One region of the Candidatus Manganitrophus noduliformans genome, then DNA from elsewhere that is predicted to be linked to it. Evidence: riboswitches for the same ligand, from Rfam matches in the RefSeq annotation. Region 1 holds a riboswitch; the other holds the start of a gene.
The links. Region 1 has a riboswitch for cyclic di-GMP ahead of MNODULE_RS02760 (hypothetical protein). Riboswitches for the same ligand answer to the same signal wherever they lie in the genome.

Region 1 (5,312 bases):
GGCGATCGGGATGTCGATCTTTCTTCAAAATTATGTGATGTTGACGCAGGGATCGGGCGACAAGGTTTTCCCCCACATTCTTCCGACCGGTCCGATCGCCGAAGCGGGCCTTCCGATCAGCGGAATTCAGCTCTTCATCCTCCTCGCTTCGGTCGTTCTGATGGGAACGCTGCACTTCTTTATTCGAAAGACCCGCCTAGGGAAGGCGATGCGGGCGACGGCGCAGGATAAAACGATGGCGTCGCTCTGCGGCATCCCGATCGACCGGGTGATCATGGTGACCTTTGCGATCGGGTCGATCCTCGCCGCCGTCGCCGGGGTGATGGTGGCGATGTATTACGGGGTGGTCCATTTTTTTATCGGCTACGTCGCCGGCATCAAAGCCTTCACCGCGGCGGTCCTCGGCGGGATCGGAAACATCCCGGGCGCCATGGTCGGCGGGCTGCTGCTGGGACTGGTCGAAAGCCTCGGCGCCGCCTACATCTCCAGCGAATTTAAAGACGGCTTCGCCTTTTTGATTTTAATCTTCGTCCTCATCTTCCGTCCCTCGGGCCTGCTCGGCGAAAAGGTCCCGGAACGGGCGTGATCAAAGGAATAATTTGTCGATCTCCGTGTTAAAGAATTCGCTATTGATCGGCCTCTGGATGGGGCTGCTCACCCTTCCCTTCATGGGGTGGCAAGAGGCGGGGAAGCTCGCCTTGATCCTGGCGGCCGGCGGGATCTTCTGGCAGGGGATGATGATCTGGGGGAGGAGCGAGCCTCTCCATACCGGGATGATCCTCTTTCGAAGGCGGGTGAGGGAAATTGGAGAGACGATCGCCCGGGTGAATCGGGCGGCGCTCTTCGCCGGAGGGGGTGCCCTCTTCCTCGTCCTTCCTCTTTTTCTGAACAACTACTACATCGACATCCTCAGCCTGGCGGGACTCTACGCATTGCTGGCGGTCGGGCTGAACATCACGGTCGGTTACGCCGGTCTTCTCGATCTCGGTTACGCCGCCTTCTATGGGATCGGGGCCTATGTTTATGCCCTCCTCTCCACCGGCATCGGCCTCTCTTTCTGGCTCGGTCTTCCGCTCGGCGGGGCGGTCGCCGCCGCGTTCGGCGTGATCCTCGGGACGATTACGCTGCGCCTTCGGGGCGATTATCTGGCGATCGTGACCCTCGGCTTCGTCCAGATCATCTATCTGGTCTTCAATAACTGGGACTCGGTCACGAACGGCCCAAATGGAATCTTGAGCATCGGGCGGCCGGAGCTGCCCGGATTCGTCCTCCGTCAGCCGATCCATTTTTATTACCTCGTTCTCGCGCTCCTCCTCGTCACGGTCCTGGCCATCTACCGATTGACCCATTCTCAAATCGGCCGGGCCTGGATCGCGATCCGTGAAGATGAGCTCGCCGCGGCAGCGATGGGAATCAACACCACCCAGATGAAAATCCTCGCCTTCGCATTGGGGGCCGGGATCGCCGGGGTGGCGGGGGTCTTCTTTGCGGCCAAGTATACGTTTGTCTCGCCGGAGAGCTTTACCTTTCTCGAATCGGTCCGGGTCCTCTCGATGGTCGTATTGGGGGGGATGGGGAGTCTTCCCGGCGCGATCCTCGGCGCTTTCCTCCTGACCGTCTTGCCGGAGCTTCTCCGGGGCCTGACGAGTTATCGGATGCTGATTTTCGGCGCGGCGCTGGTGGTCATGATGATCTTCCGTCCTCAGGGTCTCCTCGGAAAGCGTCATTAGATCTACGTAAGGCAGCTTGCGAAAGGGCGGGGGCTGTGATAAAAACGAGTAAGACCGAAATAAAGGAGGAAATCAGATGAGAAAGAGCCTTTCCTTCGTGATGGTGCTTCTCTTCTCCCTTTTCTTGTTGGGAGGGGTCCACGCGGATGCCGGCGGCCCCAAAGTCCCGCCGTTCGAGCTTCTTTCCCTCGACGGGGAAAAATACACCGACAAAGACCTGCTCGATAAGCCGACCCTGCTCATCTTCTGGGCCTCCTGGTGCGGTACGTGCAAACACGAACTACCGAAGGTTCGCGACCTCAAAGAAAAGATGAAGGGGAAACCGTTTCAGGTGATCGCCATCGGGTTTAAAGATTCGGAGGCGAACATCCGGGGCTATGTAAAATCACACCCCGATGTTTTCAATTTTCCCGTCCTCTACGATTCGAACGATCGGGTCTCCACCCGATTCGGAGCGCAGTTCACCCCCACCCTCTTTCTATTGAATAAAAAGGGGGAGCTGGTCCTGCATCATTTTAGCGGCGGCTTCTTCGAGCGCCGCGAATTCCAAGAAGCGTTGCAACAACTCTTAAAAGAGGCATAACCAGACTGGACTGTCAGACTGAAATGGATTTTCATTACGACTACATCACGACACCGGACGCCTTCAGCGAGGCGGTCGATGCCTTGCGCGGCGCCCCTATCATCGGCGTCGACACGGAAGGGGACTCCCTCTACAGCTATCAGGAGAGGGTCAGTCTGATTCAGATCTCCGGAGCGGAGCGGCACTTCATCTTCGATCCGCTCCTTCTTGAAACAGTGGAACCGCTCGGCGCGCTTCTCGAAGAGCGATCGATCTTAAAAATTTTTCACGGCGCCGATTATGATCTGGTGTCGTTGAAGCGCGACTTCGGGTTCAACATCGGCCCGATCTTCGACACCGCCTTGGCGGCGCGCGCGTTGGGGGTTCGAGAATTCTCCCTTCAGAATCTGATTGCGCGTTATTTCCAATTAAACCTTTCGAAGACCCATCAAAAATCGAACTGGTCGATCCGTCCCCTTCCGAAGGATCAATTGGATTACGCCGCCCAAGACACCGCCTACTTGGTTCCGCTCTACGAGCTTCTGAAAAAGGAAATCGCGGAAAAAGGAAGGATGGACCAAATCGAAGAGGAATGCCGGCTGCTGGAAGCGATCACCTGGAGCGGGAAAACCTTCGAGCCGGATGATTACCTGCGCATCAAAGGGGCGCGCGTCCTCCCCGCCGCTTCTCAAAAAGTTTTACGGGAGCTCGCCGTAGTGCGCAACCATCTGGCGAAAAAGAGAAACCGCCCGCCGTTTAAAATCATCTCTAATGATGATCTCATTAAGATGGCCAAAGAATCGCCCCGATCAGAGGAGGATTTGAAGCGGCTTTTCCCCAGGGAAACGGCGCCGGTCTTTCGAAATCCGGCCCTCTGGCTGAATGCCGTGGCAAAGGGACTGACAACGACCGATCCGCTCCCGAAAGTCGAGCGAAACGGCAGCGCCCCGCTTACTCCTGAACAAGAACGATTGTTGACCCGCTTGAAAGAGTGGCGAAACAAACAGGCGGAGCAAGAAGGGGTGGAGCCGGCGATGGTGGTCACCAGCGGCGTGCTGCGCGATATCGCCAAGCGGACGCCGAAATCGATCGAGGCGCTCCGGGAAGTCGCATCCCTTCGGGAGTGGCAGATCCACCGCTACGGAGAACTCCTCCTCAAGGAAATCTCCACCCCGCCCAAGGCCCGTAAAGAGTGACCCCCTCCAGATTACCTCTTTCCAGCATGATGAAGCTGAAAACGCTTCTCCGTCCCCATTGCCTGCAAGGTGATCTCCCCCTCTAATCGATAGTCGATCTCCTCCGTTTTTTGTCTCAATAGCGGCGCCAGCTCGCGCGCCTCTTTGAAGCTCATCTGCACCGGCAGGACAACATCGATCGATTCGTGCCTCGGCAGCTCGAAGGGGGCTGTCATCTCTCCCTCCGCAATTTTCACTTCATGTAAATAAAATTGATACGTCAGATGCCGGACGGTCACGCCGACGGGGTTCGGATTGGTAATGCGTAGAGCCAGACCCACCGAGGCCCCCGAAAGATCGATCCGGTCGATCCGAATTCCTTGCAGGCGCCATTCCGGTTTGGAAAGAAACCGGGCCGGCGAGCAGCCGAAGAACGCCTGGAGGAGAAAAATAACAAAAAGGGAGAAGGATACAAACCGTTTCTGCATCCGTTGAGACTACGGCATTGAACAATCTTTGTCAAAGGTCTCTTTTTTCCTCTTCCGCCCTTGACAAAATATTACTTTTTGGTATCTTTTACCACGAACAAAGTCTGAATCCAAGATAAAGGCAAACCAACCGAAAGGTTGGGGCGCAAAGCTTCAAGGCTTCGCCGGGCGAAAGGAGTCGCCGGCATGCTAGTTGGGCTGCCCTGGATAAATAAGAATCGCTCTATCCTTATTTATATGCGCAGCCCATTTCTAGAGTTTGGAAATGGGCTTTTTTATTTTGCAAGGATGCAAACGAGAGGCTGCCCATTTCTAGGTCGTCCGAGAGAACACATCGAAACACAAACAGGAGGCAACAAATGAATAGGTTACTTGCAGTGGCTTCGGCTTCGTTGATCTTAAGCCTCAGTCTGGCTGCCTGCGGAGGCGGAGGAGGAAGCAGTTCATCGGGTGGTGGTGGCTCTCAGTCGGCCGGCTTCGAGGTGCCGACCGAAATCTCGGCGGTGCCGACCAATCTTTCCGGAAGCGTCGGAGGGGTCACCAAGCCGGGGTTGAAATCAAAGCTCTCCGCGTTGAAGCAGGCGGCGACCGACCCGAACACAGATTACAGCAAGGCCGTCACCCGCAAATATGTGAACGAGCACACGCTGGAGCAGTTCGATATCATCGAAGAGGTCCTCGCAGCGCTGGCTCAGACGAACTACGCCGACGAGGCCAACGTCAATCAGGGACCGTACAAAGCGATGGTCTCCTTCCAGGACGAGCAGAACGGCGTCCAGACCAAGAGTCTGGAGCCGTGGGTCGTCGATTCGGCGATGATTGAGGAGGACGGCCAGGACGTCAATCGCGTCCGGGTTTGGATCGACGAGGCCGACATCAACCGTCTCATTAAAGCCGAGTTTAAAATATACCAATCGGCGACACGCAAGGAAGATGGCTCCTATAGCGACTACGGCGTTTGGAAGCTCAATGTCAAATTTGGCGATTCACCCGACTCCTTCTTTGCGGCGGATGCCGGTGTCGATGCAAACGGCCGCTCCGTCATTCGCATCAACGAGCGCCAGACCGAATCGACCGATGCGCCTCCCCATGAAATGAAGGCGATTATGAATCGGTCTGAGACGGATGGTTATGGCAAGGTGATGTTCCCCGATTGGGAGAGCTGCCATCAGCCCGACTGCAACCCGGCCCCGGTGGTCGCAAAATATGCCTACAACGCGAACCACTTGGCCCTTCAAAAAGCAGAGGGCGCCGTTCAATATAAAGACCGGACTTCCGTCAACGACATGACCCATCGTTACGGTCTGTTCGACAGCACAACCGGCCAGGATATTATGAAGACCAAGTCATTCGGCTT
Region 2 (5,312 bases), 860 kb from region 1:
TGAAAGAGACCGCTTCATCATAAAAGGTGGCGAGCGGCTCCGCCAGCAGCACCAGGCGGGGACGGTGCCGCGCGATTCCAATGCCGAGCTGCCGGGTGATGAGGGAGGTCATCTGATGGCAGGTGGCGGCGCGGGAGATAAAAATCGACGAGAGAAAAAGGCGCGGATCGTGTCCGATCCGCTTCGCCAGATGTGTGATCGGATAAGGGTTAAAGCAGTTGTCCCCATCGAGAAAGAGGACCCGCTCCGACTGGGCCAACCGCCAGCCGATCATTTCCGAAGCGAGCGGCCGGAGCGCGGCATCGCCGCAAAAAAAGATCACCCCGCCCGGCATGCCGGAGATCAGGGAGACCGGCGGTCCGGAGAAGAGGGGGGCGTCGATTTTGTAGGTCGTGTCCACAAGCGTGCTCCTCTTCTACGGTCAAACGACCGGCCGAATGAGACTGACGACCTTCCCGAGAATTTGAAAGGAGGCGTCTTTCTCGGTAATGACGATCGGATCAAAGTCAGTGTTCTCGGGCTGGAGGATCAGGTTTTTCTTTTTCTTGATCAGCCGCTTCACCGTCGCTTCCCCTTCGACCATCGCGACGACGATCTCGCCGGAATCGGCATCGGCCTGCCGCTTGACCAGGACCAGATCCCCATCCAAGATTCCCGCGTCGCGCATGCTCTCCCCTTTGACCTTCAGAAGAAACGCTTCCCTTCCTCGAACGAGCGAAGGATCGACCGTCAGATGTCCGAGTAAATTCTCCTCGGCCAGAATCGGCTGCCCGGCGGCGACCCGTCCCAAGATTGGGATCGCCCGGCCGGCGCTCTTTGATTGGACGGCCCTCGCTGTCTGCGATTGCGAGATCACTTCCAGCGCCCGGGCTCCTTGGCCTTTTCGCAGGTGTCCTTTGCGAATCAGCGCGGCGACATGCTTGAAAGCGCCCCGCGTCCCCACCATCCCGAAGTGGCCTGCGATTTCACGCAAGGAAGGGGGGTAGCCTTTCTGCTCCACCGTTTGCTGGATGAAGGTGAGGATTTCTTGTTGCCGTGCCGTGATGGTATCCATATGAATACCATTCTAGCCGAAGGGATTGGAAAGTGTCAAGCGGAAATTCCGGGGGGGGGTATTGAAACGCGTCTGGACGATATTGCAGCCGCGGCAAGAAACGTAAGGAGTGCAGGGCTGGGAAAGGAACGCAGCACCTTCTATGGGCAGATTGAGGCGGTGATGGGTCGTACGAGGAAATTGAGTCTCTCTGGAAACGGCGCGACCACGACCCTAAAAAGAATTAAATCTTATTGACAACATGATTGGAGTCGTGATAATCCTAAAAATGTTTTTTAGATCGCTCAAGCGCCGTCGAGCGGTTTAAGCCGCGTTGATCATGAAGGATTTGTGATTCCCTTTGTTCAGAGCAAACCTGTCGAAAGACGGGGACGCAGAGCAACGGGGCTAAAGCTGTAAAGCCATGCCCGCCGAGCCGCCAAAGGATTTCGTTTTGGCGGCTTTTTTTTGCGCATGGGAGATTTGCAGCGATGCGAAATCTGTCAAAAAGACAAAACATTCCCCGGGCGCTTTGTCTGGTTCTCTTATTCTTTTTTTGTAAGACCTCTCCCGCTTTTGCAGGCGATGCAATCTTATCCTGGACTCCCAACACAGATTCGGATCTGGCCGGATACAAGGTCTATTACGGAACCGTCTCCGGGCGTTACGGAACACCGATCACGGTCGGCAATCAGACCGCGTACACGGTCACCGGCCTTGGGCTGGGAACCTACTACTTCGTCCTCACCGCCTATGACGTTGCAGGAAACGAGAGTGCTTTTTCGAACGAGATCAGTAAAACGTTTTTTGATACGTCTGCTCCCGTCTCCGGTAACACCCCACCGGAGGATGCTCAACCCTCGGATACGACGCCTCCGGCGGATGTTCAACATTTCTCTGCGGTTCCCGGAGACCGGGAGATCACGCTGCAATGGATCAACCCGCCGGACGTTGATTTCGCGGGGGTTCTCATCCGCTATCGGACCGATCGCTATCCGAGCGACCTGAACGACGGCGAACTTCTCGGAGATTTCACGGGAGAACCCAATCAGAGCATGAGCGTAACTCACTCAAGCCTGGAGAACGGCGTCACCTACTACTATGCCGCCGCTTCCTACGATCTCCATGAGAATCGTCAATCTACCGCCCACGCTTCCGCTTCTCCCTTTTCTTTAATCAGTCAAATCGACGACGGACAAAATCAGGCGGCCGCCGGCGGGGGAGGTTGTGTAATGCGCTTTCCGCAGGAGGAAAATCTTCCCGGCCCCGCGCAAGCGGCCGAAATACCGCTCTTGCTGGGTATTTTCCTCTTCATGTTTCTGAAAAGGAGATTCAGATGATCGTCAACCGGATGTGTATCCGGGTTTTGCTAGATGGTAGAGATGACATAGCCCCTCATGTTGTTTAATTTTCCTCCCGATTCCCCCCTACCACCAGCGTAATCTCCCCCTTCACCGTTTTCTTCCCGATCTTCTCCAATACCTCCGTCACCGTCCCCCGAATGAACTCCTCGAACATCTTGGTGATTTCCCGTGCAACGACAACGGGCCGGTCGCCAAGGATCGTCTTGATTTCTTCGAGCAGCCCGACGATCCGAAACGGCGATTCGTAGAAGATCAACGTCCGCGGATCGGGCTTGAGTTGCTCCAGGCGCCGGGCGCGAGCCCCTTTCTTTTTCGGTAAGAAACCTTCGAAGACGAATCGGTCCGGGGGAAGGCCGGAGACGGCCAGCGCCGCAAGCGCGGCGGCGGGGCCCGGGATGGGGCTGACGGGGAGGCCGGCGCGGATCGCTTCGCGAATCAAATAAAAACCGGGATCGGAGAGGGTGGGGGTGCCGGCGTCGGAGACGATGGCGATCGAAGCCCCCTCCGCCATTTTGGAGAGGAGGACCGGCGTCTTCTCTTCCTTGTTGAAGTCGTGATAGCTGGTGAGCGTCGTATGAATGTCGAAATGGGAGAGGAGCTTTTGGGTGTGGCGGGTATCTTCCGCGGCGATGATCGCGACCTCTTTCAGGATGCGGAGCGCCCGGAGGGTGATGTCTTCGAGATTGCCGATCGGGGTGCTGACGACGTAGAGCGTTCCCGACATGGAGGGTCCGAGGGTTAGGAGATCTGCTGTTCCAGCAGCAAGCAGAGGAGGTGGCCGATCATGATGTGCGATTCTTGAATCCGGGCGGTGTTCGATGAGGAAACTTTAAGACAAAGATCGGTTTGGGAGGCGAGCTTCCCCCCCTTCTCGCCGGTCAACCCGATCGTCTTCGCCCCCTTTAATTTGGCGGCGGCGATCCCTTCCAGGACGTTGGGAGAATTCCCACTGGTGCTGATGCCGATGACGACATCGGCCGGCTGGACCCACGCCTCGACCTGCCGGGAGAAAATCTTGTCGTAGCCGTAATCGTTGCCGATGGCGGTGAGGGTCGAGCTGTTCGTCGTCAAAGCGATGGCGGGGAGGGCGCGCCGTTCCCGTTCAAATCGTCCGACCAACTCCGCGGCGATGTGCTGGGCATCCCCGGCGCTTCCGCCGTTTCCGAAAAGGACAAGTTTTCCGCCGTTTCCATAAGAGGCAACGATCCAGGCCGCCGCTTGAGCGATCTCCGGGATCATGTTCCGGACGATGGCCTCTTTGACCTGGATGCTCTCCTGGATCGTCCGCCGGATGATCTCAGCCGATTGTTCAGAAATTCCCATCGCAGCACCTATTAATCATGTCTAAATGGGCTAAGCCTACACTTTTATTCGTGTGGAGTCAACGAACAACTAGACTGAAATCGATCTTTCGTCTTGTTAATTTTCGCTCTTTTTCGTATACTCTTTAGATCAATCACGGAGGAAAGTCGATGAATATTGCGGTTATCGGCTCCGGCTATGTCGGCCTTGTCACCGGGGCCTGTTTTGCGGAGTTCGGCGTCAATGTGACCTGCGTCGATAAGGAAGAAGCGAAGATCGCCGCCCTCAAAAAAGGGATCATCCCGATTTATGAGCCTGGGTTAGAAGAGCTGGTCAAGAAGAACGTGCAGAACAAGCGGCTCTCCTTCAGCACCGATACCGTTGCGGCGATCCAGGGAGCGCTGGTGATTTTTATCGCCGTCGGGACCCCCGATCGGGGCGACGGCTTCGCCGATCTCTCCTATATTGAGAAGGTCGCCGAGATGATCGCCGAACATATGAACGGCTACAAGGTGATCGTGACAAAAAGCACCGTCCCCGTTGGAACCGGCGACCGGCTTCGCTCCATTATCGGCAGCAAGCAGAAAGAGCATTTTGATTTTGATGTCGTCTCAAATCCCGAGTTTTTGCGGGAGGGATCGGCAATTGAGGATTTCCTCCGGCCCAATCGGGTGGTGATCGGCGCCAAAAGCCAGCAGGCGATCGCCATCATGCGCGATCTCTACCGTCCGCTCTATTTGATTGAAACCCCGCTGCATATTACCGATATCCCGACGGCCGAAATGATCAAGTATGCCGCGAATGCCTTCCTGGCGACGAAGATTTCTTTCATCAATGAAATCGCCAATCTCTGCGAGGGGGTGGGGGCGAACGTTCAGGACGTCGCCAAAGGAATGGGACTCGACGGCCGGATCGGCTCCAAGTTTTTACACCCCGGTCCCGGTTTCGGCGGCTCCTGTTTTCCGAAAGATGTTTCGGCGCTCGATAAGATTGCGCAGAAAAGCGGCTACGAATTCAAGATCGTCAAGGCGGTCATCGAGGTGAATCGGCAGCAACGGGAAAGAATGATCGCGAAGATCGAGAAAGAGGTCGGCAGTTTTAAGGGAAAGCAGATCGGAATCCTCGGCCTCTCCTTTAAACCGAATACGGACGACATGCGGGAGGCGCCGTCCGTCGCCATCATCCGCGCCCTTCAAGAGCGGGGGGCCAAAATCGTTGCGCACGATCCGGCCGCCATGGAAGAGTCAAAGAAGGTGCTGAAAGAGGTGACCTATGCCGCCGATCCCTATGCGGTGGCCGACGGATCGGATGCGATCATCCTGATGACCGAATGGAATCCGTTCCGGAACCTCGATTTGGATCAGATCAAGAAGAAGTTAAAATCTCCGATCTTCATTGACCTTCGAAACGTCTACGAGCCGAAAAAAATGGCCGCCCTCGGTTTCCAATACACCAGCGTGGGACGGCCGTCCTGATTAAAAGAGGGGCGTCGTTCATGGCGCCCTTCTTTCATTGACTCTGTTGTATCAATCCCCCCGGTACTGTGCGACCCCTCCAAACGTTCCAAACCATTTGTGGCCCTGGCGATCGATGGCGATCGCATACACGGCGCC

Region 2: another riboswitch for cyclic di-GMP. It lies ahead of MNODULE_RS07145 (fibronectin type III domain-containing protein); the one in region 1 lies ahead of MNODULE_RS02760 (hypothetical protein).

The regions. Positions count from the first base shown of each region.
Region 1 is NZ_VTOW01000001.1:574,709-580,020, reverse strand. It holds gene MNODULE_RS02785 (branched-chain amino acid ABC transporter permease) at 1-586, shown strand, start outside; gene MNODULE_RS02780 (branched-chain amino acid ABC transporter permease) at 600-1,730, shown strand; gene MNODULE_RS02775 (TlpA family protein disulfide reductase) at 1,807-2,313, shown strand; gene MNODULE_RS02770 (ribonuclease D) at 2,337-3,488, shown strand; gene MNODULE_RS02765 (LEA/WHy family protein) at 3,500-3,955, opposite strand; cyclic di-GMP riboswitch class I at 4,066-4,161, shown strand; gene MNODULE_RS02760 (hypothetical protein) at 4,315-5,312, shown strand, end outside.
Region 2 is NZ_VTOW01000001.1:1,436,982-1,442,293, forward strand. It holds gene MNODULE_RS07135 (hypothetical protein) at 1-400, opposite strand, end outside; gene lexA (transcriptional repressor LexA) at 422-1,054, opposite strand; cyclic di-GMP riboswitch class I at 1,393-1,477, shown strand; gene MNODULE_RS07145 (fibronectin type III domain-containing protein) at 1,525-2,373, shown strand; gene rsmI (16S rRNA (cytidine(1402)-2'-O)-methyltransferase) at 2,438-3,121, opposite strand; gene MNODULE_RS07155 (D-sedoheptulose-7-phosphate isomerase) at 3,136-3,720, opposite strand; gene MNODULE_RS07160 (UDP-glucose dehydrogenase family protein) at 3,870-5,174, shown strand; gene MNODULE_RS07165 (ligand-binding sensor domain-containing protein) at 5,226-5,312, opposite strand, start outside.